One region of the Peribacillus sp. FSL E2-0218 genome, then DNA from elsewhere that is predicted to be linked to it. Evidence: riboswitches for the same ligand, from Rfam matches in the RefSeq annotation. Region 1 holds a riboswitch; the other holds the start of a gene.

Evidence for each region. A riboswitch is a leader RNA that binds a small molecule or an ion and turns the genes downstream of it on or off. The one in region 1 is predicted to bind glycine.
Region 2: it holds a riboswitch for glycine, as region 1 does, so the genes downstream of both, gcvT (glycine cleavage system aminomethyltransferase GcvT) here and MHI53_RS03180 (amino acid permease) in region 1, are expected to answer to the same signal.

What each region holds. Positions count from the first base shown of each region.
Region 1 covers NZ_CP150304.1:667,003-682,278, forward strand. The annotation lists gene argH (argininosuccinate lyase) at 1-1,117, shown strand, start outside; gene MHI53_RS03170 (sodium:solute symporter) at 1,346-2,821, opposite strand; gene MHI53_RS03175 (DUF3311 domain-containing protein) at 2,818-3,018, opposite strand; gene MHI53_RS03180 (amino acid permease) at 3,204-4,541, opposite strand; glycine riboswitch at 4,720-4,798, opposite strand; gene MHI53_RS03185 (amino acid permease) at 5,287-6,660, shown strand; gene MHI53_RS03190 (P-loop NTPase) at 7,109-8,173, shown strand; gene fdhD (formate dehydrogenase accessory sulfurtransferase FdhD) at 8,273-9,061, shown strand; gene moaA (GTP 3',8-cyclase MoaA) at 9,114-10,130, shown strand; gene moaC (cyclic pyranopterin monophosphate synthase MoaC) at 10,180-10,662, shown strand; gene MHI53_RS03210 (MoeB/ThiF family adenylyltransferase) at 10,820-11,836, shown strand; gene glp (gephyrin-like molybdotransferase Glp) at 11,854-13,146, shown strand; gene MHI53_RS03220 (molybdenum cofactor biosynthesis protein MoaE) at 13,171-13,632, shown strand; gene moaD (molybdopterin converting factor subunit 1) at 13,639-13,872, shown strand; gene fdhF (formate dehydrogenase subunit alpha) at 14,193-15,276, shown strand, end outside.
Region 2 covers NZ_CP150304.1:3,275,971-3,291,246, forward strand. The annotation lists gene MHI53_RS15735 (vitamin B12-dependent ribonucleotide reductase) at 1-199, opposite strand, end outside; gene MHI53_RS15740 (biotin/lipoate A/B protein ligase family protein) at 584-1,420, opposite strand; gene MHI53_RS15745 (rhodanese-like domain-containing protein) at 1,636-2,019, shown strand; gene gcvPB (aminomethyl-transferring glycine dehydrogenase subunit GcvPB) at 2,174-3,631, opposite strand; gene gcvPA (aminomethyl-transferring glycine dehydrogenase subunit GcvPA) at 3,624-4,970, opposite strand; gene gcvT (glycine cleavage system aminomethyltransferase GcvT) at 4,988-6,094, opposite strand; glycine riboswitch at 6,304-6,391, opposite strand; gene MHI53_RS15765 (SNF2-related protein) at 6,723-8,411, shown strand; gene MHI53_RS15770 (YqhG family protein) at 8,389-9,186, shown strand; gene MHI53_RS15775 (YqzE family protein) at 9,974-10,159, opposite strand; gene comGG (competence type IV pilus minor pilin ComGG) at 10,263-10,649, opposite strand; gene comGF (competence type IV pilus minor pilin ComGF) at 10,642-11,121, opposite strand; gene MHI53_RS15790 (hypothetical protein) at 11,069-11,407, opposite strand; gene comGD (competence type IV pilus minor pilin ComGD) at 11,394-11,804, opposite strand; gene comGC (competence type IV pilus major pilin ComGC) at 11,845-12,153, opposite strand; gene comGB (competence type IV pilus assembly protein ComGB) at 12,232-13,263, opposite strand; gene comGA (competence type IV pilus ATPase ComGA) at 13,256-14,326, opposite strand; gene MHI53_RS15815 (Spx/MgsR family RNA polymerase-binding regulatory protein) at 14,431-14,811, opposite strand; gene MHI53_RS15820 (helix-turn-helix domain-containing protein) at 15,023-15,276, shown strand, end outside.

The sequences.
Region 1 (15,276 bases):
CAGGCTCGTATTAAGAGGCCGCCTTCTCCAACTGATTGGTCATGTGGATCAATTGCGAGAAGTATTCCTCGTGCAGGCAGAGAAGCATGTAGAAACTTATATAACCGGCTACACGCATACTCAGCCTGCCCAACCGACAACATTAGGCCACTACTTTCTGGCCATTCATGATGTTCTTCAAAGAGATTCAGGCAGGCTATGGGCAGCATACGAAACGGTGAATCAGTCTCCCCTTGGTGCCGCTGCATTGACCACGACCGGCTTTCCGATCAGCCGGGATCGGACTGCCGAACTGCTTGGCTTCGATTCGATTATTGAAAATTCCTATGACTCGATCGCCGGTGCCGATTATTTGGTGGAAACCGCGACGGCGATCATGACGTGCATGGTTGATGCCGGAAGATGGATTCAGGATTTCCTGCAGCATGTGACAAGGGAATTTGGTACATTTCATGTGGCAGATCCCTATGTCCAAGTAAGCAGCATCATGCCGCAAAAAAGGAATCCTGTCTCCATTGAACATTCCCGGTCGATTGCAAGCAGTGCGTATGGGGATGCCCTAGCTGCCATGAATATGATCCACAATACGCCATTTGGGGATATCGTCGATACGGAAGATGATTTACAGCCGCATTTATACCGGGCTTTTTCGAATGCGGGCCGTGTCATGAAGCTTATGTATGCCGTCATCGCCACTTTGAAAGTAAATGAAGGACATACGAAGGGAATGGCGGCAAAATCCAGTATAACCGTTACTGAATTGGCGGATACGCTCTCAAGGGAGCACAAGATATCCTTCAGAAAAGCCCACTCGATAGCCAGTCATATCGCAAAACGTTCGTTAAGCGAAGGAAAAGAGCTATATGACTGGGACACCAAGGACATTAACAAGATGATAAATGAATTCGTTTCAGTTCATATAGCAGAAGACAAATGGAAAAAAATCATCTCTCCCGAATACTTTGTCGAGATAAGGAGCATCCAGGGCGGACCGAGCCCAAAAGAAGTATCGAGGATGGTAGTGGATAGAAAACAAAAACTAGAAGGAGAGATGCAGCAATATAACGAAAAAATCAACGCTTTAAATGACCGAAGGAAGGCCTTGATCGATTATTGAAGTTATCAAGCAAGATGTGGGGTAAGGGTAATGATCAAGGACTGTCTGCGCTTCGGGGTATATTGTTTAGGCCGTTCCAATCCACTCAGTTTTAACATTTTGATAGAAGCCTTTTGGTCAGCCGTGGGCATCCAGTTCAACTTAGCCTTTATAAGGAACGTTTATAGTACAGTCTAAGGCCCAGTCTTTGTGACTGAGCCTTTCGTGTCATATTTGCTAGTAGTTGCTTCAAATCTTGTTAATATTAGGTTCTGCCTGCATGGACCTCTTACTGAAAGCAAGGCTTACTAGGAACATCACCAGGAAATTGACCGCCAAGGCAATGATTCCGACATTCAAATCTTTCGCCGCTTGCGGCAAGGATGGAAACAAGGTTCCAATTGTCGAATGACTGACCGTAATGCAGGTGACGATGGCCAACCCACTGATGATGCCGGCAATTGCACCATATTTATTGATGGGATTATTCTTTTTCAAACTAAAGAGAAGGGACGGGAAGAGCTGTGTAATGAAACTGTATCCCATGAGAATCAGTGCTGACATCGTATCGCCTCCGTTCAAGGTAAAGTAGACGGCGATAAGGGCTATGGCGGGCACAAGGAATTTTGCCAATCTTACAATGTGCCTATCGGATGCCGCCGGGGCAATTTCCTTATAGACGTTTTTCGCGAGCAGCGTAGCGACACTCATCAATAGCATCGATCCCGGAACCAATGCGGTCAGCAACCCCGCTCCGCCGATTATGCCGATGAACCATGGATCGAAGGTCTCGATCGAAAGGCGGAGCAAGGAGAGGTCGGCATCTGCACCAACGAGCCCGGGCACTTTCAATATGGCTGTGAACCCCACGAAAAACACGAATAGTAACATGAGTGTATAAATGGGGCTGATGATGGCATTCTTTCGAAAGATCTTCCCGCTGCGCGCTGAATATACCGCACTGAAAACTTGCGGCCACATATAGAAACCGAACACGAGCAAGGTTACCGTGGAGATGAACCATGATACGCTAAGCCCTTCGTCAGGAAGCTTCAGAAAACCGGGCTTGGCTGCATTGACTGCTTCGAACATCGGTTGAAAACCGCCAAAGTAATGAATGGGCAAATAAATGCCCAAGAAGCCTATGATGGCAATCATCAAGGTATCTTTAATGACGGCAGTCCAGACAGATCCGTGTATGCCGGATATCATGACATAAATGGTTAGGCTGATGGCTCCCATCCAAACCGCCGCAGACATGGAAATGCCACCATAAGATGCTTCGGATACAATGATCCCCAAACCCTTCAGCTGCACGACGATCACTGGAATCATCGAAACCACACCGACAATCGCCGCCAGTATGCCGAGGACGGGACTTTGATATTTGCTAACAAAAAAGTCGGATTGGGACATCAGTTTATTTTCTTTGGCATATTTCCATATTTCAGGAAGGAGCCAATAGGATAATACGTAAGACAATGTGATGTATATGAGAACATATAAGGCGGGGGCACCTTTGCCGTAGGCCCAGCCGCTGCCGCCAAGAAAGGAGAAGGTCGTATAGATTTCCCCAGCCATCAATAAAAAGACGAAGATCGCCCCGAACCCGCGTCCGCCGACCGTCCATTGCTCGAGGTTCATGTCTTTTCCTTTGGAGGAGCGAATGCCTAGAAATATGGCTAAAAGTAAAAATGCTAAAATAATGAAAAGGGAGCTCTTCATTCCTGGTCACCTTCGCGATTCCTTGGATCCAGCTTATACATGATGCCCAAGATCACCGATGTAAGGACAACCCACATCGACATCCAGAACATATTGAAGGGCAGTCCCCATACATATGGCTCTATTCTATTCACAAAAGGCAGGAATCCTAGTATGCCTATAAAAGGTACTAGTGTAAGGATATAGATCATCTTCATTAAACAAACCCCTCCGTTTTATATAAAGTGAAGCGTCTGCCATCTTTTTTAGGCAATCGGCCGATGATATATAGCTTACACTATTTTGATATAAAATTTAATGTGGACGCTTATATATTTATGTGGCACTGTCAAGGGACGATTGAACCTTGAGCTCCAATGAGTCCAAGGCTTCATCCTTTTCGTTATCGTTTTTTATATTTGTAAAGCATCGCCAAGACGATGAACCAGATCGGCGTCATCAACAGTGAGAGTCGTGTAGCCTCAGCGAATAGCATGACGAGCAGGATGAACGCGAATAAACCTAGGATCAGGTAATTGATGAAGGGTGTCAAGGGTGCCCTGAAAGTCGATTTGGCTCTTAAGTCAGGCCGTGTTTTCGTATATATGATATGGGAGATCAAGATGATGCTCCATACCCAAATGAAACAGATGGCACTGATCGTGGTCACGACGGTAAAGGCCTGTTCCGGTATCAGTTTGCTTAACAAAGCCCCCAATGAGACAACGATCGTCGATGTGAATAAGGCATTGCTTGGAACAGCCTGTTTATTTAAATGGGCCAGTTTGGCAGAGGCTTCGCCATTCCTGCTTAACGTATAGAGAATGCGGCTCGTTGAAAATAATCCGCTGTTGCATGCGGAGGCGGCAGATGTCAACACAACGAAATTGATGATTCCAGCAGCGACAGGAATGCCGATTAACGCAAAAACTTCAACAAATGGGCTGCTCGTTGCATCCAGTTGCGTCCAAGGGTTCACAACCAGGATGACGAATAGGGCTCCTACATAGAACAATAAAATCCGGACAGGGATTTTATTGATGGCAGACGGAATGTTTTTCCTGGGGTTCGCCGTTTCCGCTGCAGATACCCCAACCAATTCGACACCGACAAAGGAGAAGACGACCAATTGTAAAGACAAAAGGAAACCGGAAATGCCATTGGGGAACATGCCCCCATGGCTCCATAAATTCGTTACGGAAACCGTACCCGTGCTTGTCTTGAAGCCGATGATCAACAAAATGATTCCTGCGATGATCATGGCGATGATCGTGATCACCTTAATGATGGCAAACCAAAATTCCAATTCGCCAAATAGCTTGACGGTCAATAGGTTCAATCCTAACAAAATGACAAGGCATAGGAGAGCCGGAATCCATTGAGGGATATCGAACCAGTATTGCATATAGACACCGACGGCAATGATATCGGCCATTGCGGTCATGATCCAACAAAACCAATAGGTCCATCCGGTCACGAATCCAGCCCAAGGGCCGACATATTCGGTAGCGAATTCGGTGAATGATGTATAACCTGCGTTGGATAAGAGCAGCTCACCTAAAGCCCTCATGACAAAAAACAAGGCTATACCTATGATTAGATACGAAAAGATGATGGATGGACCTGCCAATTGAATGGCTTTTCCAGATCCCAAAAATAAACCGGTTCCGATCGTTCCTCCTATTGCGATTAATTGAACATGACGATTTTGTAAATCTCTTTTTAACTCCTGTTTAGCCATTCCGTAAGCCCCCATCTTTTCATAGTAGTAGTGGAAAATTATTTCAAGCCGGCACGGTATTGGAGAGAGGGACGTGAAATTTCGCCTTGTTTTTTACATTCCTTCACAAAAGTGAACATTAAAAAAAGAGATTGGAAAATACCAATCTCTTAAAAGGTCAGAATAACAATTTATCATTCGTTACTCTTCTGTCCTTTTGCCTGAGATTGTGAATCCTTCGGCGCTGCATCTTGTACAGTCTCTCCAGAAGCTGCTCCTGCTATAGTGTCATCCATAGCATTCATCGCTTGCTTGTATGCGGTTGTCAGCAAATGTTTGTCGGTGAAGGGGGTGCCTTCACGATAAACCATTCATTATGCTTATAAAATAATATTCGAATTCTAACATTTATTACCCCCTCGGTCAACAAATTATTTTTCGTATCGGCAGGAGCTTGAGTGCAGTTTTAAGATCATGATTTATAACCGGACATTGAAACGAGCTCCAAGAAAACCTGCCACTTTTGGATAATCACTATCATGAAATATCGACTAACATTTTTTTAAAATGATAGTTTTAGGGTGGGGAAATTGAAAAGATATTTTTGCCAGCTGTTTTCTTCAAAAATACATTTGTATTTTTACTGAATATTTACTATTATAAGATAAGAAAATGAAATTGAAGTGTTATACAATATTTAAACGAAATGAGATCAATAGAGTGTCAGTTAGTGTGAGCATAGAAAAAGCACCTGGAGGAATCAATCATGTCAAACAAGGAATTGAAGAGAGGGCTGGAGGCACGTCACATTCAAATGATAGCCTTGGGCGGAACCATCGGGGTCGGGTTATTCATGGGATCGGCGAGCACGATCAAATGGACTGGACCCTCCGTAATGCTTGCTTATGCCATCGCAGGTATTTTTATTTTTTTCATCATGCGTTCCATGGGGGAAATGCTTTATATGGAGCCGACTACAGGTTCTTTCGCAACCTTTGCGAGCAGCTATATTCATCCATTGGCAGGTTATATGACTGCTTGGAGCAACTGGTTTCAATGGGTAATCGTCGGGATGTCCGAGATCATTGCCGTTGGCTTGTATATGCAGTACTGGTTCCCTGAGTTCCCTGCTTGGATTCCAGGTGTTGTTGCCATGATCATTTTGGGGGCTGCCAACCTCATATCCGTAAAATCTTTCGGTGAATTCGAATTTTGGTTCGCACTCATAAAAATCATTACGATTGTACTGATGATCATTGCTGGTATCGGCCTCATTTTCTTCGGAATCGGAAATGGAGGGGATGCCATTGGGTTATCAAATCTATGGTCAAACGGCGGCTTCTTCACTGGAGGCTGGAAAGGGTTTTTCTTTGCGCTTTCCCTAGTCGTAGCTTCCTACCAAGGAGTTGAGCTCATCGGCATCACGGCCGGTGAAGCAAAAGATCCTACGAAGACGGTTACAAAAGCAATTCAGTCAATCATATGGCGCATTTTAATTTTTTATATCGGCGCCATTTTCGTCATCGTAACGGTCTTTCCTTGGAATCAACTGGATGAGATAGGCAGTCCATTCGTTTCAACCTTTGCAAAGATAGGTATCACGGCAGCGGCAGGAATCATTAACTTTGTCGTGATCACGGCAGCGATGTCTGGCTGCAACAGCGGGATTTTCAGTGCAGGGAGAATGCTTTACACGCTAGCCCAAAACGGACAAGCACCAAAAATCTTTGCAAAAGTATCGAAAAGTGGCGTACCGGCCTATTGTACGATTGCCGTCCTATTAGGTTTGGGCATCGGCGTTATCCTGAACTACCTTGCACCGCCTCAAGTATTCCTTTATGTGTACAGTGCAAGTGTTTTACCTGGGATGATCCCATGGTTTGTCCTGCTCATCAGTGAGCTGAAATTCAGAAAGGTAAATGCCGCTGAAATGGAGAAACATCCCTTCAAAATGCCATTGGCCCCTTTCAGCAACTATGCGACGATCGCCTTTTTACTGATGGTTCTTGTCGGTATGTGGATCAATCCGAGCACCCGGATTTCCCTGCTTGTCGGGATCATTTTCCTCGCCTTGGTCGCAGCAAGCTATTACTTGCTGAAAATGGATAAACGAACGCCTTTACAGGATGACGATATTTAGGATAAGTCAATAAAAGCCCACTCTTCTAAAAGGGAGTGGGCTTGTTTGATGTCTGCCTGAAGCATGGGTTTGTAATTCAGGTGTAATCACCAAAGGAATGGAATTAAGAAAATCCAGATAATAATGTACATAATTTGTTATTGAGCTTATAGATCGAAAGTATTATAATGAAATTACAAATTCATTGATATTGGGTAACCGCAAGTTGCCTTTATATCCTGATTTTTATATTTATTTTACGTGATGAGATGGATAACTGGTAGGTAAAGCTGCTTAGTCATTAGCCCGTCATAAAATAGGCTGTGTATGAACTTGTACACAATTTATTTTATGATGGGCTTTTTTGTTTCCCTCCTTTCTTAATTGATATTCATATGTTTGAATCTTTTTCCAAAAATCGTTTGGCCATAATGATAATGACGCTAATATTAAAAATGGAGTGATAGGAATGCTGACGCACGAAGAAGTTATGAAAGCACTGAAACACGTCGAAGATCCCGAATTGCATAAAAGTATCGTGGATTTAAATATGGTAAAAAATGTTGAAATAAACGGTGCAAATGTCGAACTTGAAGTGGTATTAACGATTTCCGGATGTCCTTTAAAGGCAAGAATCAAAGAGGATGTCGAAAATTCCCTTAAAGGGATAGGCGCCTCAGAAGTGTCATTGACCTTTGGTTCCATGACACCAGAAGAACGTGCTGCATTGACGAAAACCTTGAAACAAAATGCTTCAACAGAGACGGGGATGCCCAACATGCTGCGGCCGGATTCAGGAGTTCAATTCATTGCTGTGACGAGCGGGAAAGGGGGCGTGGGGAAATCGACGGTGACCGTGAACCTTGCCACGGCCTTGGTTCGTATGGGTAAAAAAGTAGGCATTTTAGATGCTGATATATATGGATTCAGTATTCCAGCCATGATGGATGTGAAACAAAAACCGACCATGCTTGATAAAACGGCCATTCCAGTTAGTAGTAATGGTGTTAAAATTATGTCGATGGGATTCTTTACAGATAATAACAATCCGGTCATGTGGAGAGGGCCGATGCTCAATAAATGGATTCAAAATTTCCTTGCGAATACACACTGGGGTGAATTGGATTATCTTCTTTTGGATTTACCTCCGGGCACGGGAGATGTAGCGATTGATGTAGCCGCGATGATTCCTCAGGCTAGGGAAATCATCGTCACGACTCCGCATAATGTCGCCTCTTATGTTGCTTCCAGAGCAGGCGCCATGGCAAAACATACAAAACATGAAGTACTGGGTATCGTGGAGAATATGTCTTATTATGAAGAGCAAGACGGTTCTAGAAATTACCTTTTCGGAAAGGGCGGCGGTGATATGCTGGCCCGCCAGATTGATTCTGAAGTCATTGCCAGAATACCTTTTGCGAAGCGAGAGGAAAATAATCATTCCAATGTATATGATGAAGAATCGCTTACGGGAGAAATGTTTACGTCCCTAGCTGAAGACCTCATTCATAGAGAACAAGTCTTAAGGCACTGATTCTGCTTCAGTAAATATAGCAGAATGGTCAATGTATCACGCCACTGAAAAAGTATGGAATTCTTTAAGAAGAATATAATTTTAAGGATGATTTATGATATGAAACCAACGGTGGGGAAAAGGGAAATCCTGAAATTTGCGAACGGGCATATTGAACGTGCCGAGGATGTAATTGTCACAGAATATCCTGTTACGGTAAAAATCAATGAACAGGAATTCGTTACGATGGTCTGTACACCGGAATACATTGAAGATATGGTCATCGGCTACTTGGCATCTGAAGGGATCATCAAAAAATATGAAGAGATTAAAGACATTTGGTTTCAAGAAAAAGAAGGGTATGTACATGTGAAAATTGATAAGCTGAATCCTTATTATCAAAGCTTCCAGAACAAGCGTTACATTACATCTTGCTGCGGGATGAGCAGGCAAGGGTTCGTTTTTGTCAATGATGCTTTGACCGCCAAGAAAATGGATGATATCCGGGTGAAGATCTCCCCGGATGATTGCCTGCGTTTGATGAGGAACCTACAAGATTCAGCTACTATTTTTCAGGATACAGGAGGGGTCCATAACGCCTCCTTATGTGATGTGGAAGATTTCATGCTTAGCCGAATGGATATAGGAAGGCATAATGCGTTGGATAAAATATACGGCTACTGCTTGAAAAATGACATCCCGATCGGAAATAAGATTATTGTATTCAGCGGGAGGATTTCTTCGGAAATTTTATTGAAGGTCGCAAAAATTGGTTGTGAAATAATTCTGTCAAAATCCGCTCCAACCGAATTGGCGCTAGAGTTGGCAGAAGGCCTGGGAATTACGACAGTAGGCTTTATTCGAAATCGATCATTTAATATATATACATGTCCAGAACGAATTCTATAAATGAGGTAAAGAATAATATGATTTTCAATCTTATGGAAGAGAGCTGAGGATTGTGGAAGAAGTTATCTTGGATAAATTACAACGTCCGTTGAAAGACTTGCGTCTATCTGTCACGGATCGTTGTAATTTTCGCTGTCGCTATTGCATGCCAGAAGAAATCTTTGGGCCTGATTATCCTTTTTTAGCTTCGGATAAAATTCTGTCTTTTGATGAAATGGAGCGATTGACCCGTATATTTGTTTCTTTAGGTGTAACGAAAATACGTATTACAGGAGGAGAACCACTATTACGCAAGGATCTTCCAGAATTGATTCAACGTCTGAATTCGCTTGCTGGAGTAGAGGATATTGGCATTACGACGAACGGATCTCTTCTTAAAAAATTTGCCCCCCTCTTATTTGCTGCTGGGTTAAGAAGGGTGACAGTCAGCCTTGATTCCTTGGATGATGAACGTTTCACCCAGTTAAATGGAAACAGGAGCAAGGTCGGGAGAGTGTTGGAAGGCATTCAGGCAGCTTCTGACGCAGGGTTGAACGTGAAAGTGAATATGGTCGTCCAAAAAGGGAAAAACGATCAAGATATCGTACCAATGGCAAGATATTTTAAAGAAAATAAACATACACTTCGCTTCATCGAGTATATGGATGTAGGAAATTCTAATGGTTGGAGAATGGCGGAGGTAATGACCAAAAAGGACATTTTGGATCGAATTGGAAAAGTTATGCCGCTTGAACGAATCAAGCCGAATTATGTAGGGGAAGTGGCAACAAGGTATCGCTATTTGGACGGTGATCAAGAAATCGGAATCATCTCTTCTGTCACCGATTCATTTTGTTCCACCTGTTCAAGGGCTCGGGTTTCCGCTGAAGGAAAATTATATACATGTTTGTTTGCATCAAATGGTTATGATCTTCGTCATTTGCTCCGCTCTGAAGATTCGGATGAGGTGATTACCGATAAAATCACGGATATTTGGCATCATCGCGGTGATCGTTATTCTGACGAACGAGCAAGTGGAGAAAGTACAAAAAGAAGTTCAAAGGTAGAGATGTCTCATATTGGCGGATAAAAGCATCTTCCGCTTTAAATAGCTTCTTAACATACGAAGGAGGCAAATGATGAGCAACTTTTCACATTGGAATGAAGAAGGAAGACCTAAGATGGTCGATGTTTCCCAAAAGGAAATTACATCACGTACAGCTATTGCTCAAAGTACGATTGCGTTATCAAATGAACTATTCGATGCGATTGAAAACAAATTAATAAAAAAAGGCGATCCGCTCCAAATAGCACAGATTGCCGGAATCATGGCTGCTAAAAAAACAGCCGATATCATACCGATGTGCCATCCAATCATGCTGCAAGGAAGTAACTTTACCTTCCATTATCAAAAAAGTGACAAAGGCTATGATCTGATCATCCGAGCTACGGTGATTTGCAATGAGAAAACAGGAGTCGAGATGGAAGCATTAACTGCCGTATCCGTTGCTGCCCTTACCTTTTATGATATGTGTAAAGCCGTCGATAAAACCATGGTCATTAAGGAAACATTTTTAGTCCAAAAAACGGGTGGGAAAAGCGGGGACTTCTTTCATGAATGATGATTGCGATACGAATTTTTCATTATACTAAGTTATTAATATTGAAAAATAACTTCAACATCACCAGGCTCCGGCGTTGATGAAAGGGTGCTGCCGATATGGGTTGGACCTTTGAGAGATAAAATAAAGGATATTCGTGGGAAAGAAGGCGAGTTCGTTGATTGATCGTTATTCACGGCAACAGCTGTTCAAGCAGATAGGACCGAAGGGTCAGGAAGAAATCAGAAATAAGCATGTACTGATTGTTGGTGCTGGGGCATTGGGCAGTGCCGGTGCTGAAGCCTTAGTGCGAGCAGGTATCGGAAAGCTGACAATTATTGATCGAGATTATGTTGAATGGAGTAATTTGCAGCGCCAGCAGTTATACAATGAAACTGATGCAAAAGGACAAATTCCAAAAGCGGTAGCTGCCGGACAGCATCTGAAGAAAATCAATTCAGAAGTGGAAATCGAAGCGCTTGTATTGGATGCAAGACCGGGAAATTTGGAAGACTTGTTACGCGGCGTTGATGTCATGATAGATGGGACTGACAATTTTGACATTCGGTTCATTTTAAATGATCTTTCACATAAGTTAAACATTCCATGGATTTATGGTTCATGTGTAGGAAGCTACGGAGCCACGTACACGATCATTCCTGCCAGGACACCATGTTTGCAATGCATCCTGAAGAAGGTGCCGAGTGGCGGTGCTACATGTGATACAGCAGGGATCATTAGCCCGGCTGTGCAAATTGTTTCGGCTTATCAAATAGCCGAAGCGTTAAAAATTCTTGTCGGTGATTATTCATCGCTTAGAAACACGTTTTTGACATTTGATGTCTGGAGCAACCAGCATTACTCCATTAAATCAGGGAAAATCCAAAAAGAAGGCTGCCCAACCTGCGGAACGGCTAGAACGTTTCCGTATTTATCGTATGAAAACCAGACGAAAACAGAAGTATTATGCGGGCGGAATACCGTTCAAATCAGACCTGCCAAAAGTATTGAATATAGCTTCGATCAAATGGAAAACCGATTAAAAGCTCATGGAAAGGTTTCTAGAAATCCTTATTTATTGTCTTGCCAGCTTCAAAATCATCGCCTGGTTATATTTGGTGATGGACGTGTTTTTGTTCATGGAACGAATGATATCCAGCTCGCCAAAAATCTCTATTATCGTCTGTTGGGCTAATGGAAGGAGTGAAAGGTATGGTAGAAAAACGAACCCCGATTCCTATAGGAGAATGTGTACGTAAAGTAACGCAATACGCCAAGAATGGCGTGAAGGAATTGATTTCGCTTGAAAAGGCCTATGGCCGGTTTCTTGCAGAAGATCTGATAGCCGATCATAATGTGCCCTCATTCGATCGCTCGCCATATGATGGATTTGCCATTCGATACGAAGATACAAGAACTGCCACAACCCATCATCCCGTGTCATTGAAAGTGGTGGGCGAAATAGGTGCGGGTATGGTTTTTGATGGACAAGTCAGACCATTTGAAGCAGTCAGGATCATGACCGGTGCTCAAATTCCCGAGGGCTGCAGTGCGGTAATCATGCTTGAATTAGTGAAGGAATTCACGGAATCTAATCAGAAGTTCATTGAAATTAAACGTTCCCTCAACAAAGGAGATAACATCTCTTTTGAAGGAGAAGATACAACAAAAGGGACCATCTTGGCAAAAAGAGGTACCTACATCAATCCTGGCATTTCGGCACTATTGGCAACGTTCGGATATAGCAGGGTACCTGTTGCCCAAAAGCCTGTCGTAGGGGTCATAGCCACTGGAAGTGAACTGCTTGAAGTAAGTGAACAGCTTAAACCCGGAAAAATCAGGAATAGCAATGCCTATATGATGCTTTCGCAAATTGAAAGAGCCGGAGGGGACGTCAAGTATCTCGGGAAATTGAGCGATGATTTCGATAGTTGCTTCATGGCTGTCAAAAACGCCCTGGCCGATGTTGATATGCTTATTACTACCGGAGGTGTATCGGTGGGGGACTATGATCATCTACCGGCGATTTACGAAAAATTGGGAGCTACGGTCCTCTTTAATAAAGTGGCGATGCGGCCTGGAAGTGTAACGACGGTAGCGCAATTGAATGGGAAGCTATTATTCGGATTATCGGGCAATCCGTCTGCTTGTTACGTTGGATTCGAATTATTCGTTCGCCCTATGATCCGGATTCACTTATTCAATGATCGGCCACACCTCAAAAAAGAAGCGGCATCATTAGGAGAGGACTTTACGAAGCCCAACCCGTTTACCCGATTGATAAGGGGAACGCTTGCCTATGATAAAGGCAGGCTATTGGCTTCGCCTTCGGGTTTCAATAAATCTGGTGCCGTATCCTCTTTAGCTGGAGCGGATGTATTCATCGTCCTTCCAGGAGGCACGCGAGGGTATCAAAAGGGAATGGCTGTCGATGTTTTATTATTGGAAGACGTACAAGGCAGTGCATGGCCTTGGGATGACATTGTCCCATCATACAGGTCGTAGAACATTCATGAGGTGGTAAAAAAAGTGGAACGAACGATGTTTAAAATAGTCCGTGACCCCATATTTGCAGACGAGGTAACGAACCTGGTTTCCAGAAGGGAAGCAGGAGCCATTACGGTTTTCATTGGAACCGTCAGGGAATTGACCAAAGGGAGGAAAACGTTGTCCCTTGAATATCAAGCGTATGATTCAATGGCTGTAAAAATGTTGAGTCAAATCGGGGATGAAATCAAAAATAAATGGCCGGATGCCTTGGTTGCCATCACTCATAGAATAGGCAAGTTGGAAATAACGGATATAGCCGTTGTTATCGCTGTTTCTTCCCCACACCGGAAAACAGCGTACGAAGCGAATGAATATTGCATAGAACGAATTAAACAAATCGTCCCCATTTGGAAAAAGGAATTTTGGGAAGACGGGACGAAGTGGATTGGAAATCAATTAGAGACCGCTGAATATCCGGAAGGAAAGCCGAGTAAGGAGTGATAAGAAATGATTACAGTTTTATTTTTTGCGGAAATAAGGGAAGTAATCGGATTAGATCGGATAATAATAAAAAAAGATCGGATAACCGTTTTGCAACTAAAACAATATTTTGAAAGCAAGTATCCGCTTTTATCTTTCGAGCCATTCATGACAGCCATTAACGAAAGCTTCGTAACAGATGAGGAAATGATAAAAGATCAAGATACAGTTGCCTTTATCCCCCCGGTAAGCGGTGGATGAGAACCTATCAAAAACCATGTACCAGGAAAGGGTTGGTGCAATTTGGATTTTATGAAACGTGAATAGTCGGGAATTCTTATTGAGCTTACTTATGTAAAGTATTATAATGAAATATGAAGAAACGTATAAGGAAATCATTGATATGAGGTACGACAACTTGCCGTCATATCCTGTTTTTCTTTTAATATTGTGGTGAGATGGATTACAAGTAGATAAAACTGCTTAGTTATTAGCCCGCCATAAAATAGAATGTGCATGACTCGTGCACACTCTATTTTATGGCGGGCTTTTTTGATTTTTTTAGAATAGGAGATTTTAAAATGGCAGAAACAGTCCGAGTGAAAATTAATGGACAGCAACATGAAGTGAAACAGGGGACTCGAATTCTAGATTATCTTTTGGAGATGGAAATAGAGCATCCACATATTTGTTATTCAGAAGTATTAGGGCCCATTCAAACGTGTGATACGTGTATGTGCGAAATTGACGGGAAAATCATGAGAGCCTGTTCCACGGAAATCGAGGCTGGGATGAATATATTAACTTCTTCAGAATTGGCCAAGGCTTCACAAATGGAAGCAATGGATCGCATTTTGGAGAACCATTTACTTTATTGTACGGTTTGTGATAACAACAACGGAAATTGCCGTGTTCATAACACAGCCGAATTATTGGAAATTGAACATCAAACCCGCCCATATCGGGAAAAAGGATATGAGGCGGATATGTCACATCCATTTTACCGATACGATCCGGATCAATGTATTCTTTGTGGTCGTTGCGTGGAAGTTTGCCAAGACCTGCAGGTCAATGAAACCCTATCCATTGACTGGGAACGTGAGATTCCACGTGTCGTGTGGGATGACGGCAAATCGATCAATGAATCTTCTTGTGTTTCTTGCGGACAGTGCGCCACCGTTTGTCCGTGTAACGCATTGATGGAAAAATCGATGTTGGGCGAAGCTGGGCTCATGACAGCCATTCCAAAAGATTTATTAGACCCTATGGTTGACTTAATTAAAGAGGTCGAACCGGATTATAAAACCATTTTTGCCCTATCGGAAGTGGAAGCGGCCATGCGTGATACACGTACAAAAAAAACAAAAACGGTTTGTACCTTTTGTGGCGTAGGATGTTCATTCGAGGTTTGGACAAAAGGACGGGAAATCTTAAAAGTGGAACCAACTGAAAATAGTCCTGTCAACAGCGTTTCAAGCTGTGTGAAAGGGAAATTCGGATGGGACTTCGTAAACAGTGAACAACGGCTTACAACGCCTTTGATCCGAAAAGGCGATGCATTTGTCCCTGCTACATGGGATGAAGCCTTAACATTGATTGCGGGAAAAATGGGTGCATTTAAACAAACCTACGGAGGGCATGCGCTTGGCTTTGTAAGCTCCTCTA
Region 2 (15,276 bases), 2.6 Mb from region 1:
GCACCACAAAATCGCCTGCCGAGAGCGTGATTTTTTCAGTATCCTTAAAAGAATAGCGGTCAAGCATGACTAGACGGGATACACCCTTATGCGTCATTTTCATATCAGCGGTTACGGGGTGAACCTGGGGAAATAAAGAAATATCCTTATTCAACCTTTCTAGATCAACCTTTAGAGCATCTTTTATTACAACCGACATAATTCCCTCTCCTTTATCTGTTTCAAAATCCTTGCTGACGCAAAAATCTATATGTAGCCTTACATGTCCGTTTCGCTTAAACAAGTACTATAAATTTATCATAGCGAAACTCAAATATCAACATATAGTGTACCATTAAATATTCCAACCACTATATATTGTGTTTTTTTCGTTAACTTTTTATTTTGTCAAACGTTGAATCAATTAATATAGTTAGCAAAAGGGAGGAAAATGTCGATTTACAATAATTTTTCATCAGATTTCAATTAATTTGAGCCTTGCTTTTTTTCCATCCCTTTAAGGTCTTATCCCATCAAGGAAAAGCCTATTTGGTCAAACAAATCTGAAAAAACTTTTTTATTATCCAAGCCCATCATTCCTTTTTCATCTCATGAAATTCCATTCATCGCTTTCATATTTACTTTCTGCGATGGCCTTCACTTCCAGCATTTGCTTTTCAGAGAGCGTGTATGGCTCTAAATCAATGGACAATCCTTCTGCAAACCCTTTTTCGAAAGCAACTTTCGCTTCCGGTATGCCGATTTTCCTACCAGCAATGTCATTTATCGCCACTGCTTTATTTTTCAGGTTTTTTTGCATTCTTTCTTTAACCCTGTCATTGGAAAATTTAAATACACTAAACAGTTTTTCATCATCAAGTTCAAGTAATATTGCACCGTGCTGAAGGATGACTCCCTTTTGCCTCGTTTGGGCGCTGCCGGCAACCTTCCTGCCCTCCACGACAAGTTCATACCAGCTTGGGGCATCGAAGCAGACGGAGGACTTCGGCGCCTTTAATGCCGCTTTCTCCAAATCGGTTCGAGGCACTGCAAAGTAAGCATCCAAGCCCAGGTTCCTAAACCCCATTAATATGCCTTCTGAAATAACCCGATATGCTTCGGTGACAGTGCTCGGCATGCCTGGATAGGATTCCGGCACGATTACGCTATATGTCAATTCATGTTCATGCAGGACCGCCCGTCCCCCGGTTGGTCTGCGCACAAATCCAAGACCTTGCCGTTTGACTTCCTCAATATCGATTTCCGCTTTTGCCTTCTGGAAATAACCAATCGACAATGTCGCCGGATCCCATCCGTAAAAGCGTATGATGGGAGGAATCTCCCCCTTGCTTTGCCAGTTCAACAGTGCTTCGTCCAACGCCATATTAAAGGCTGGTGAACAATATCCTGAATCAATGAATCCCCATTTTTCTTTCATCATCCTTACCCCTCATTTCAAATAGACTTTATCTCGGTAAGTCCGTCATCCCCATAAAAAACTCACATGTAGTAGTTTAACAGACTTTATCCCTCTAAAAAAGGAAGTGCCATTGAGATTGATGCCGAAATTGCTGAAAATTCTTTTTGATTATTGGGTAAAGCAATTATATAATAAGGATTGTCTGTAATCGTTAAGGTAGAAGGGAGTTTTTATGCTTGGAAATATTATATACACTGCTCATCATCTTAGGAGCGGTTATTGTGTATTCACTTTTTAATTGGTACCGCCAGCGTAAAATCGTTAAAACATTGACACAGGACGAATTTATCGCCAACTACAGAAAAGTGCAGCTAATCGACGTGCGGGAACCGAATGAATTTGATAATGGTCATATCTTAGGAGCACGGAACATCCCAATGACGCAAATGAAAACCCGATTGGTGGAGATTAGGCAGGACAAGCCCGTATACTTGTATGCCCAAAGCGAAATCATCAGCGGAAGAGCTGCGGCCATGCTATACAAAAAAGGGTATAGGGAACTTTATCACCTAAAAGGCGGTTTCAAAATGTGGACCGGTAAAATCAAAGCAAAGAAATAGGCCCCCAGTTTTTGCGTGGGTCAGCCTCGCTTTGCGGTTCATTCGAATGAACGTGCACGCATGGACAGGATGAATGCTTCGCAAGATACATAAACAAGAAAAAATCCCCGCCATGCTGGCTGGGATTTCTTCTTGTGCTTACAGGACTTAAAGGCTACGCCTGGTGGCGCAGAACTGGCTTTCTTGCAGCTAGTGTTTCATCCAGCCGCTTTATGACGGTAGTGTGCGGAGCTTCCTGAACGACTTCCGGAGTTTCTTCCGCTTCCTTGGCAATCTGGATCATGGCATCAATGAAAGCATCGAGGGTTTCCTTCGACTCCGTTTCAGTCGGTTCGATCATCATTCCTTCCTCCACATTCAACGGGAAGTATATGGTTGGGGGATGGTAACCGAAGTCCAACAGCCTTTTCGCTATGTCGAGCGTCCTTACTCCCAATTGCTTTTGCCGGCGACCGCTCAATACGAATTCATGCTTGCAATGGCGATTATATGGCAAATCGAAATATGGTTCCAGCCTTCGCATCATATAATTTGCATTGATGACAGCATTTTCGGTGACGGCTTTCAGACCATCGGGACCCATGGAGCGAATGTACGTATATGCCCTCACGTTTATTCCGAAATTCCCGTAATATGGCTTCACCCTTCCAATCGATTGCGGGCGATCATAATCCAAGGTGAACCGCTCATCCTTTTTGACCACAAGCGGCTTCGGCAAGAAGGGAATCAAATCCGCTTTCACCCCGACAGGGCCAGAACCCGGGCCTCCGCCGCCATGTGGGCCCGTGAAGGTTTTATGAAGATTCAAGTGGACTACATCAAAGCCCATGTCACCAGGGCGAGCCTTGGAAAGCACAGCATTCAGATTGGCGCCATCGTAGTAGAGCTTCCCGCCGGCATCATGAACAAGCTGTGCCATTTCCAAAATGTTCTCCTCGAATAATCCAAGCGTATTGGGATTCGTCAGCATCAAGGCTGCCGTATCCGCTCCTACCACTCTCTTTAAATCTTCAAGGTCAACTAGCCCATTTTCATCCGATTTCACCGTAATCGTCTCAAGACCGGCAACCGTGGCAGATGCCGGATTCGTACCATGTGCCGAATCCGGGACGATTACCTTCGTCCGTGCTGTATCGCCATTGGCCTCGTGGAAGGCCCGGATCATCATCAACCCGGTCCATTCACCGTGGGCACCTGCGGCAGGCTGCAAAGTCACTTGATCCATCCCTGTGATTTCCGTTAAATGCTCCTGCAAATCAAATAACAGCTCCAGGGCTCCCTGGACGGTAGATGGGTCTTGATATGGATGGATGTGGGCAAACCCGTTATAACGTGCCACATTTTCATTGATTTTCGGATTGTATTTCATCGTGCATGATCCTAGCGGGTAAAACCCCGAATCCACGCCATGATTACGCTTGGAGAGGGCTGTATAGTGACGCATGATATCCAGCTCCGACACTTCGGGAAGCGCCGCTTCTTCTGTACGGATATACCCGTTTGGAAGAATTTCTTCAAGAGGAATAGCTTCCACATCCATTTCCGGCAGGCTGTATCCGATGCGTCCGGGTGTACTGATTTCAAAAATGAGTGATTGATCTTGGTTATTCATGTTGCTCCCCCAATTCCTGCGCAAATGCATCGATTTCTTCTTTCGTTCTAAGTTCAGTTACGGCGACAAGCATATGACCATTCAGTTCAGGATAAACGGAGCCTAAATCGAAGCCGCCGATCATTCCTTTTTCGAATAGGTTCTTATTGACTTCCGAGAATGGAGCAGGAAGTTTGATCACGAATTCATTGAATGATGGACCATCGAACACAATCTCTATTCCTTTTTGCATGAATGCTTTTTTCGCATAATGCGCCTTTTGAATATTTTGCACAGCCATTTCCTTGACACCCTTTTTTCCAAGGGCGGTCATCGCAACGGAAGCCGCTAGTGCATTCAACGCTTGGTTGGAGCATATGTTGGAGGTTGCCTTATCACGGCGTATATGCTGCTCGCGAGCTTGCAGCGTCAGCACGAAGCCTCTTTTGCCATCTTCGTCAACCGTTTGACCGACGAGCCGGCCAGGCACTTTTCGCACCAGTTTATTCGTGACGGCAAAATATCCACAATGAGGTCCGCCAAATGCTGCTGGGATTCCGAAGGGCTGTGCATCTCCGGTTACGATATCCGCACCAAGCGAGCCTGGCGATGCCAAAGCTCCCAATGCAAGAGGATTACTGGACACGATAAACATGGACTTGGCATTATGGATGATTTCTTCCATTTCTTTCAAAGGCTCGATGCGACCAAAGAAGTTTGGATATTGGATGATCACGCCAGCGATGTCCTCAGTGGCCATTTCCCTTAAAGCGGCCACATCGGTCACGCCGTCTTTATAAGGTACTTCGATCACTTCCACGCGTTGCCCCTTCGCATATGTCTTGACCACTTCTCTTGATTCAGGATGTACCGCTCCTGAAATGAGAATTTTCTTCCGGCGTGTCTGACCAGAAGCAAGCATGGCAGCTTCAGCCAGCGCCGTCCCCCCGTCATACATCGAGGAGTTAGCCACATCCATACCCGTCAACTCACAAACCATTGTTTGATACTCAAAGATGGCTTGAAGCTCTCCTTGTGAAATTTCTGGCTGGTAAGGTGTATACGCGGTATAAAATTCCGAACGGGAAAGAACATGATCGACGATGACCGGTGCATAATGGTCATATACACCCGCTCCTAGGAAAGAAGCATAGCTTTTAAGATCCGCGTTCCTGGAAGCAAGCCTCGCTAATTCCTTCATTAAGGCCGGTTCCGATTTAGCTGGTTTGATATCATATTCTCCTTGAAAGCGAACACTTTCAGGGATATCTTTGAAAAGTTCTTCAACCGTGGGTACCCCTATCACTTGCAGCATGTCCTGTTGATCTTGTTCTGTCATGGGTAAATAACGATGTTTCATCTAATGACCATTCCCCTCTATTTACGTGGTTTTTTATAAAAAGGTGTTTGTATGATAGTGGCTTTCAAACGTTTCGAACGGATCTCCACTTCGACAGTTGCATCCAGCGCCGAAAATTCCTTGTCGATAAGTACCAACCCAACATTTTTCTTCAATGTAGGGGATTGGGTGCCTGTCGTGACCTCGCCAATGATTTGGTCCCCGCTGTATACCTTATAACCATGACGTGGAATGCCACGGTCAATCATTTCAATTCCAACAAGCTTGCGAGGAGCCCCTTTTTCCTTTTGTTCAGCAAGAACAGCTTTCCCGAAAAAATCAGTTTCCTTATCCACTTTTACCGCAAAACCGATCCCCGCCTCTATCGGGGTGATGTCCGCTGATAGCTCCTGTCCATATAACGGCAGTTTCGCTTCAAATCTCAGGGTATCACGGGCACCCAAACCAATCGGCTGAATTCCTTCTTCCTTCCCAGCTTCCAAAATCGCCTTCCAAAGGGAAGGACCATTTTCACTGCGGCTATATATCTCAAATCCATCTTCGCCTGTATATCCGGTACGGGAAACGATCGTAGCGATCCCATTTATCATGACGTTTTCCTTGAACTTGAAAAAGCCAATTTCACTAAGATCCGTGTCACCTGACAGTTTTTGCAATATCTTCTCTGCAGCCGGTCCTTGAAGGGCTAGCTGTGTATAGTCACTTGATACATTCGTAAGTTGGACATCTTCCGGACAATTTGCTTGCAGCCAGTTAAAATCTTTTTCCGTATTAGCTGCATTGACCACGAGCAAATAGTCATCCTCCGCCATTTTATAAACGATGAGGTCATCAATCGTCCCCCCGTTTTCATAACACATTGCCGTATATAGCGCCCCGCCCTGCTGCAGCTTCGATACATCGTTGGTCAGCATCTTCTGTAAAAAAGGAAGGCTTCCAGGACCCTTTACATCAACCTCTCCCATATGCGAAACATCGAATAAACCCGCCTTTGCACGAACGGCTTCATGCTCATCCTTGATGCCCGAAAATTGGACGGGCAGTTCCCAGCCTCCAAAATCAATCGTTTTGCCTCCGCTTTCCTGATAAACCTCGAATAGTGGTGTTCTTTTTAAATTGGTCAAAAAATGACCCCCCTCAGATATTTTTGGATTAAATAGGCTTCATGATCGAATAGCTTCAAAATCATTCGTGATTCCTGATATGAAAAAGCACAAAAAAGGACAGAGAAAGCCCGTTTGAGCTTTTTCTCTGTCCTGAAACCTGAAAGTTTACCTATATGATAGGTTTTCCCCTTTGGTGGCCGTCCAATCGGCGGCGCTCTCCAGAGTTGCGTCCAATAAGAGTTCTTTTGCCTGAGAGATTCACTGCTAAGTTTGCTCCTTCGGCGCTACATCCGTAGTCTCTCCCCTTATCTTCAACCGCATATAATGGTTTACCCATGCAAGGGACCACTCCCTGGCATTCGTAATCCCTGGGCATTCATGGAATAACTTCACTGCCACCTCTTTTATCTTCAGTTAACTTGGATAAAGTGGGAGCCTATGGCCCATACTAATGAAACGTGAACCACAAAATCAAAGTACTTCAAGCGTGGAAAATTGGAATTTTCTAAATATACTTATATCCTACCCTAAGAAACTTATCTCTGCAATATCTTTTGAAGATAAATATTTTTCTTATTTCACATATGAAATGTTCGGATTTTGACCTTATATTAAGGAAATTATGATGTAAGAGGGAGTTTTTTCTATGAAAATCAATATATCCTCCAATTTAGAATGGAATGACGAGTTTCTGCAAAAAATTGAAAATGACGGACCATGGGGAAATTGGGAGCTTTATAAGCTGGCTGTTCAAATGGAAGAAAACCTCATCATCCCTGATTTTGAAGGATTACAGGCACCCAAGCACCTGCCTCATCTAACCCCGCTTCCCCACCAATTGGAGGCAGCAAAACAAGTCGTGGAAAAGATGAATGGGAAGGCCATATTAGCTGATGAGGTGGGGCTCGGGAAAACGATCGAAGCCGGGCTGATCTTAAAGGAATATATGATACGAGGCCTTGTCAAAAAAGTATTGATCCTTGTACCCGCTTCCCTCGTTTCACAATGGGCATTTGAATTGAATACGAAGTTTCATATCCCGGCAGTCGCCCAAAGGAAAAGCTACGTTTGGGAATCCTGCGATGTCGTCATATCTTCGATTGATACGGCGAAACGCGCTCCCCATCGTGATATCATCTTCAATCAGGAATATGACTTCATCATCATTGACGAAGCCCATAAACTAAAAAACAACAAAACGAAGAACTACGAGTTCGTCCAAAATCTGAAAAAGAAATTTTGCCTGCTCCTGACGGCAACTCCCATCCAAAATAAAGTCGAGGAAATCTTTCACCTTGTTTCCTTATTGAAACCAGGGCATTTGGGGAATGCTTCACTCTTTTCAGAAAAATATAAAGGAAAAGGCCGAGGCATTATCGAGGATGAACATCTTAAGGAACTCGTAAACACGGTCATGATTCGCAATCGGAGGGCCGATACCGGGATCGAATGGACAAAAAGGCATGTGGAAACCATCACCATCGAGTTTTCTCCCACCGAACAAGCCTTATATGATGCTGTTTCACAATTCAAGCCGATTACAGAAGGAACGAAGGGAAGCACCTTTTCCGCTCTCACCCTCCAAAGGGAAGCTTGTTCAAGCAGGGAGGCAGTCTATTACACTTTAAAAAATATGAAAGCTAAATATGACGATCCTTCGCCCGACTATACGGCAAAGCTTGATGAACTATTTACAAAGGTGAATGAAACGGTTCAGAACTCTAAAGCCGAAAAGGCTCTGGAACTGATCAAGAAAATCGATGATAAAGTGATCATTTTCACCGAATACCGCGCCACCCAGCTCTATTTACAATGGTATTTACAGCAAAACGGAATCTCTTCCGTTCCATTTCGCGGCGGCTTCAAACGAGGAAAGAAAGACTGGATGCGGGAATTGTTCCAAAAGAACATACAGGTGTTAATTGCTACGGAAGCTGGAGGGGAAGGAATAAACCTGCAGTTTTGCCATCACTTGATTAATTTCGACCTGCCCTGGAACCCGATGAGACTTGAGCAAAGAATCGGGCGGATACATCGGCTTGGTCAGGAAGAAGATGTCATGATTTATAACTTTGCGACGAAAAATACGGTCGAAGAGCATATCCTCAAATTACTATACGAAAAAATCAATTTGTTTGAAAAGGTGATTGGGGAATTGGATGATATCCTAACCAAGTTGGACATCAGCAATATTGAGGAATATTTAATAGATGTAGTCGGCGAGTCGAAAACCGAGGGAGAAATGAAAATCAAGATGGATAATTTCTCGTCGTTAATTCAATTCGCACAAGCCATGAAGGAAGGTGAGGTTCATGCAGCAACAGGAAATTCATGATTTTTTACACACTTACTTTAAAGCCAATGATTGCGAAATTTTGGCCGATGGAGGCTCCCACCTTACCGTTCAGCTGACAATCGACATGGATAAGGAATTAATGAACCGCCCTTTCTATTGGCACTATCTTGAAAAAACAGGCGGGATCCCGAACCCGGCAGTAATCACCTTCATAACCGACCCAGCTCTAGCCCCAGCGGATTTGAAGGGCGAAATGATTCATTTCGGTTCCCCCCGCCTTCATCAGATTATCCAATCGACGAAGAAGCTGGCCGGATATACGAGACTCTTTGAGGATACCCCTCCGGTTCAAGGCGGAAATCATCCGTTATTTCCTTGGCTGACACTCAATGTGAAAATATCTTATCAATGCGATCGTAAAAAAGATACCTTTATGTCGATCGGCCTGAATCTCATTTCAGGAGAAATCATGGAAGGGTTTCATAACCGGCTCAAGCCAGTCAAAGTCACCCCGAAGATCCCGGATTACTCCTTTACCCTTTCACCGCTCATCATGCCTAAAAGTGGATTGGCAAGACTCGATACTTACATCAGGACCAGTTTCGAGGGTGATGACCATTCATGGGCGGAAGAAGCCATGAGACGCTGGCAGGATGACTTGAATCTGTTGGAGCATTTTTACAAGGACATGGACGAAAAAAGTGATAGCTATTTTACCGAAAAAGAGGCACTCAAGGCCCAATATGAACCCAACATACGAATATCGATCATTAACGGGGGATTATTTTACCTTTCAGACCGCGCATTGGGATAGACCTCCTGCGATAAATGCGGTCCGCGGAAAGCAAGTGCCCACAGTGAAACGGAATGGTCATTGGACAAATCTCTACCTGTGCGCAATCGCAATCGCAATTCCAGCTTATTTTGCACACAAATGGGAGTGGAACGGAGGGTGCGAGACTCCTGCGGGAAATGCGTGTCACGTGAGACACCGCAGCTGAAAGACGAGGAGGCTCACGGAACGCCCGCGGAAAGCGAGCACTCGCAGTGAAACAACGATCATTGGACACATCATCAAAACTGTGCGCAATCGCAATTCCAGCTTATTTTGCACACAAATGGGAGTGGAACGGAGGGTGCGAGACTCCTGCGGGAAATGCGTGTCACGTGAGACACCGCAGGCTGAAAGACGAGGAGGCTCACGGACCGCCCGCGGAAAGCGAGCGCCCACAGTGAAACAACGATCATTGGACACATCATCAAAACTGTGCGCAATCGCAATTCCAGCTTATTTTGCACACAAATGGGAGTGGAACGGAGGGTGCGAGACTCCTGCGGGAAATGCGTGTCACGTGAGACACCGCAGGCTGAAAGACGAGGAGGCTCACGGACCGCCCGCGGAAAGCGAGCGCCCACAGTGAAACGGAATGGTCATTGGACACATCTCTACCTGTGGGCAATTGGAATCCACTCTTATATTTCAAATGCAGAGTGGAATGAATTCAATTTCAATACAAACAAAATAACTGTAGACAAACCCCTTATCATTTTTGGGTTTGTCTACAGTTTGAGATGTCCATGTACAATGAAGGACATCTGTTTCATTTTTTGATATTCTTCCTTACAAACATCGTCAACGCAAAAGGGACAATGCCAAACCAATGGGACATCCCGTGATTTTTATCCTCTTTTTTATGACGGCGCTTTTCTCTTCGTTCTTTTTTGGTCAGATTAAAATATTCGACAAACTGTTGCGTCAGATATTTAATATAAGCGTTAGTAGACATATGGTATCACCCTATGATAAGCATGCCCGATTGCTGCTACTTTTATTCCTGGACGTCCTTTCTTAACACGGCCAGCATCTCGTTGATCGCCAATCGGAACGCGTCAGCCAGTCTGTTTTTCGATCCATTCCACCACTCTCCCCGCCTCTTTATCATATTGTATGACGATCCTGCCCACTCGATCATTTTTAGTCGTGGAGGAAAATTCGATAAATGCATATCGACCGTCATGCTTCAACAACGAATACCGCACCGCACCATCTGGATACGTTATGTCCCCTTGGAATACTTCCGGCATATCCTCCTCCCACCCTGCCGTCACTTCCTTAACGGCTAGATGGACAAGATGGTCTGCCACCAACGATTCTTCCACTTCTTTATAAAATCTTTTATCGATGATAAATTGATCGATCATTAAAATCATCAGCATGATGAAAACACTGGCTATAATCAGCACCATCGGGAAAACGACTCCTTTTTGATTATTCATCCGCTTCGTTCCCATCTTTAAAGTATGGATGAAAGCTTCGGCTAAAAGTAGTCCCTGCCTTATCTGTCACAACCAGGACAATGACGCTGCCATCCTTCTTCACCTGAAATTTTGATATGTTCTGCAGGATGACTTCATGCCCCTTGCCATCGACCCTCCTGCGAACCTTATCTTCATATTGTTCAATGGATGATAATTGATCACCTGACATTAAATATAATCCACTCCCCCTTACAACCTGGGATTTGGAGCTCCGGATTTCCTGATGCATCTGCATGGTGAAGACCTCCCACTCTTTAGGATGCAATTTATTAACCGCCTCCACCTGGGTTTGGATGATGGAGAAAAGCTGCACAACAAAAAGAGAAATCAACATCAAAATCAGTAGTGAAAAAAGCATTTCAATCATCGTAAAGCCATCATTTTGCCGCAATATCACAAATCGACTCATCTTTTCCCGATGCATTTTCATAACGTACACATCCTTCAATAGTTCCCGATGAATCTCCATCGTCCTTCCAAATCATGCGGTAGGATTTTTTTTGAATAATGAATTCCTGCTCCATGCCCTGTACCTCCCCTTCCATGAACGCCGTCAACCTTTCATACAACAAATGGTGGGCTTCCGTCTTCATGATCATATTTTTGCGGTCGGTCATCACATTCTCAAGGATCGGTAAAATCGAGAGCGCCAAAAATGCACAAACAGAAAAGGCGGCCATCAGCTCAAGGTACACATACCCTTTACAATTTCTCAATCCTGAACCTCCCTTTGCCGATATTCAGAACCAATTTGTACTTCCCCTTCGATGTTTCAATCATCAATGTTCCTGCTTTTGATACATTTCCATTCTGATTAAAATAAAAGCTAAACCCTAAAGTGCCACTTGAAAAGTGGATATCCGCCGGTATGCTTCGCTCCAGGATCTTACCCTCTTTGTATGAGGAAACGGTATATATCTTATTGACATCATCGATATGCAGGTAAATCAACCCTTCATGGCTGATGGCATATTGTTGTGCATAGAAAAGATCCTCATGAAATTGGGAAAGGAACAGCCTTTCTTCCATTCCTCTATTGAAGCTTGGATATAAATTGGGGGTTATGGAAAGCAGCAGTATAAAAATGACAAGGACAATTAGGGTTTCCGACATCGTAAATCCCCCATTGTCATGCTTAATCATTCCTTTTCTTCTACTCAACAATCGTTATTTTCCCCTTTTTATCCAAGCTGATCTCATCTCCATTCGGACAGGTGGTCTGTTTAAGATAACCTTGGCTTTCCAATTCATCTATGCTCCCAGGCAGCTTGGCATTGTCAATCTCATATGCCTGCACTTGTGCTTGGGCCATCTTTACGAAGGCTTCGCATCCTCTTGTATGGATCGTCGATTGATGCTTGGTGATATTGGGTATGGTAATGATCAAAAGTATCGAGATGACTAGTAAAACAATAAGCATCTCAATTAGGGTAAAACCTCTTTCATCCAAAACTTTCTTCATATCATCCTGCTCCTTAAACCATCTGATCTCAGAATGGTTTTTGTGCAGTTTCACCTCCACATTTCAATAATGAAATTCTTAAATCCCATCGAGCAATGAGAACATCGGCAGCAAAACCGCTAAATAAATCGACACGATCAGGAGACCTATCACCGAAAACATAAGGGGTTGGAGGATTTTTAGGGTGACGTTCATTTTCTCTTCCATCCTCTCAAGCAAGAAACGGCTGTAATGCAATAGCTCCACATCAAGCCTCCCGTATTTTTGTCCATTTGCTGCAACCACTGGCAAATTCTTATCAAAATAAGGCAATTCACGAAAAATCATTTCAAGCGAACGGCCTTCTGTCAGGTCATCCTTCATGATCGAGCAGAGTTTTTGATAAAATGGCTGCTGCTGATTTATCGAGAACAATTTAATGCTTTCGTTAATGGACAATCCACCGGAAAGCATGCCGCTGAATTGGCTTGCAAAAAAATAGGTTTCATATAATTTGATGAAGTTCCCTAATACCGGAATGCCCATCAGGATCGTTCGCTGCCGTAAAGGGCATAATCGGTTGAACCAAAAGAGCTTGAGCAGATACGAGAATAGGATCAAGAAAAGCAAAACGAAGGGAAGAAGAGGCAGAATGAAGGAAAATGCAGACAACAGAATCAGGATGGCATTTTGATCGACATCCATCGTTAAATAGATGGCCTGGAATTGGGGAAGGAGAACACTTTGGAGAATATAAAACACGATGCCTACAAAAAAAGCCAGGAATATGGGGTAAACCAATATTTTTTTTACTTTATCCAGATCTTCCGTTCTTTTCTTCCAATATCCCCCGCCTTCTTTCAACGCCCGATCAAGGTCGCCGTACTGCTCTCCATAAAAGATATAACTGACAAGTTGTGGATGAAAATCTAGATGGGACAGCACTTGATGCAAGGGATAGCCATTCCTTAAATCTTGTAAGGCTTTAGAGAAATCTCCCGCCTTCTTCTTGGATTCTTGAAACTCGAGGAAACGGATTGCTTCTGCCAAGGGATAGCCATGGCTTAATAATTCACCTAGCTTCGTAACGAAGACGGCTTGTTCCTTCAACTGCCATTTACTTTTAGTCATCACGATATACCAGCCGATCGTATTCTTGTGTACCGACAAAACCCATGGCAACCGCTTTACCAATTTCATCCTTTAATCTACGATAGCTGACAGACGCGCCGCCCTTTTCATCCTTAATCGTTTGGAAAAGGTCGGCCAAGCTTTTCCCAAAAAGCAATTCATACACACTCGCCCTTTTCGTCCTATCCGTCCGTTCGCAAGCAGATGGACAATCCCCGTTACACGAAAGGCAGCGAAGTTCAACCAGACGCTGAGCTGTCACGCCAACCAAGCTTTGTTCTATTTCAAGCAGGCTTGCACCAAATTCAAGCAGCCTGGAGATGGCCCCTTGTGCATCCCTTGTATGCATCGTCGTCAGGATCAAATGTCCGGTCAATGCGGCACGCACCGCGATTTTCGCCGTTTCCGAATCCCTGATTTCCCCCACCATGATCACGTCCGGGTCATGCCTAAGCACAGCTTTTAGGCCGACGGAATAGGTAATGCCCGCCTTTTCATTGATTTGGACTTGCAGCACCTTTTCGGACACATTTTCAATCGGATCTTCAAGTGTAATGATATTTCGATTGAGCATCACACGTGCATGATGAAGCAGGGAATATAGGGTAGTCGTTTTCCCGCTGCCGGTGGGGCCGGTAAAAATGAGCATGCCATGGGAGTGCTTCAGGAGCGCGATCAATTTTTGGGCGGTATTCGGGAATAAGGATAATTGTTCTAGCGGAAGGATATTCTGTTGGGGTATCAAGCGGATGACCAGACTTTCGAGATAGGCAGTGGGGAGTGTGGAGAGGCGAAGTCCTACCACTTGGTCAGCTAAATTCATGGTGATGGCGCCACTTTGCGGCCTCCTTTTTTCGCCTATATCCATTGCGGCAAGGAACTTCAAGTGGGCTATAAGCCTTTCAGCTTCAAAGAATGATATTGTTTCTTGCGGTACGAGCTTATTGTCTATCCTGAATTGGATGAGCGGCCCCTCCCTGCGAAAAAAAATATGGATGTCAGTCGCCGATAACCGAATGGCACGAGTCAGGATTTTTTCTGCCGTTTTTTCTATCGATATCAAATCAATCTTCACCTCCTATTTTTCTTGATTTTAAAATTCGACAACGACCGACAATTTCCTCCTTACAAATAAAAAAATTCCCGAAAAATTTCCGAGAATGATTTTTACATGCTCATTTTCAAATCCTGCTTTTTGGAAACCAAATTTTTCAATGCATCTTCATTGTGGCCGATCACTAATTTTTCACCATCGATGAGGATGGGCCTTCTCAATAGCCTTGGCTCTTTTGTAAGTAATTGGATTACATCAAATAGCATCATTTCGTCAATATTAACATGTAAGCCTTTATATGCTTCACTTCTTGTTGCCAGTAGTTCGTCAAGTCCCTCGGTCGTCAATGCCAGAATCCGTTTTAATTCTGCTTCCGTTGGCGTTTCTCTGAATAAATGGCGCTCTTCGAAAGAAATATGATTGGCCTTTAACCATTTTTTTGTTTTTCGGCATGATGTACAGCTTGGATACGAAAAGAAAGTCAATCGTTCCATATTCACAACCCCTCATCCACAATTTATATATAACTAATCTACAGAATCATTGTATAACATTTGTACAATAATTGTATATTAATTAGCTTGATAAAAAACGGGGGAAATGTGAACTTTTTGTATCTGAAGCGAGATTGCCAGTTCTGTTATTCCATTTTTTTCTGCCTGTATTATAATAAACAAGTAAAACTATGGTAATCAGGAGGATAAAATGGAGCATACGTTAAAAATCACGAACGTGTTAGCAGATCCCACTCGGTATTATATATATCAATATATTGTGAACAATCATGGGGATGTGACGGTACAGCAAATTGCCGATTCATTCAGCATCCATCCAAATGTCGCCCGTCTGCATTTATCAAAACTCGAAGATATTGACATGCTGACATCCGAAGCCCGTAAAACCGGGAAAGGCGGACGTCCAAGCAGGCTTTATCGCTTGTCTGATAAAGTCATTCAGCT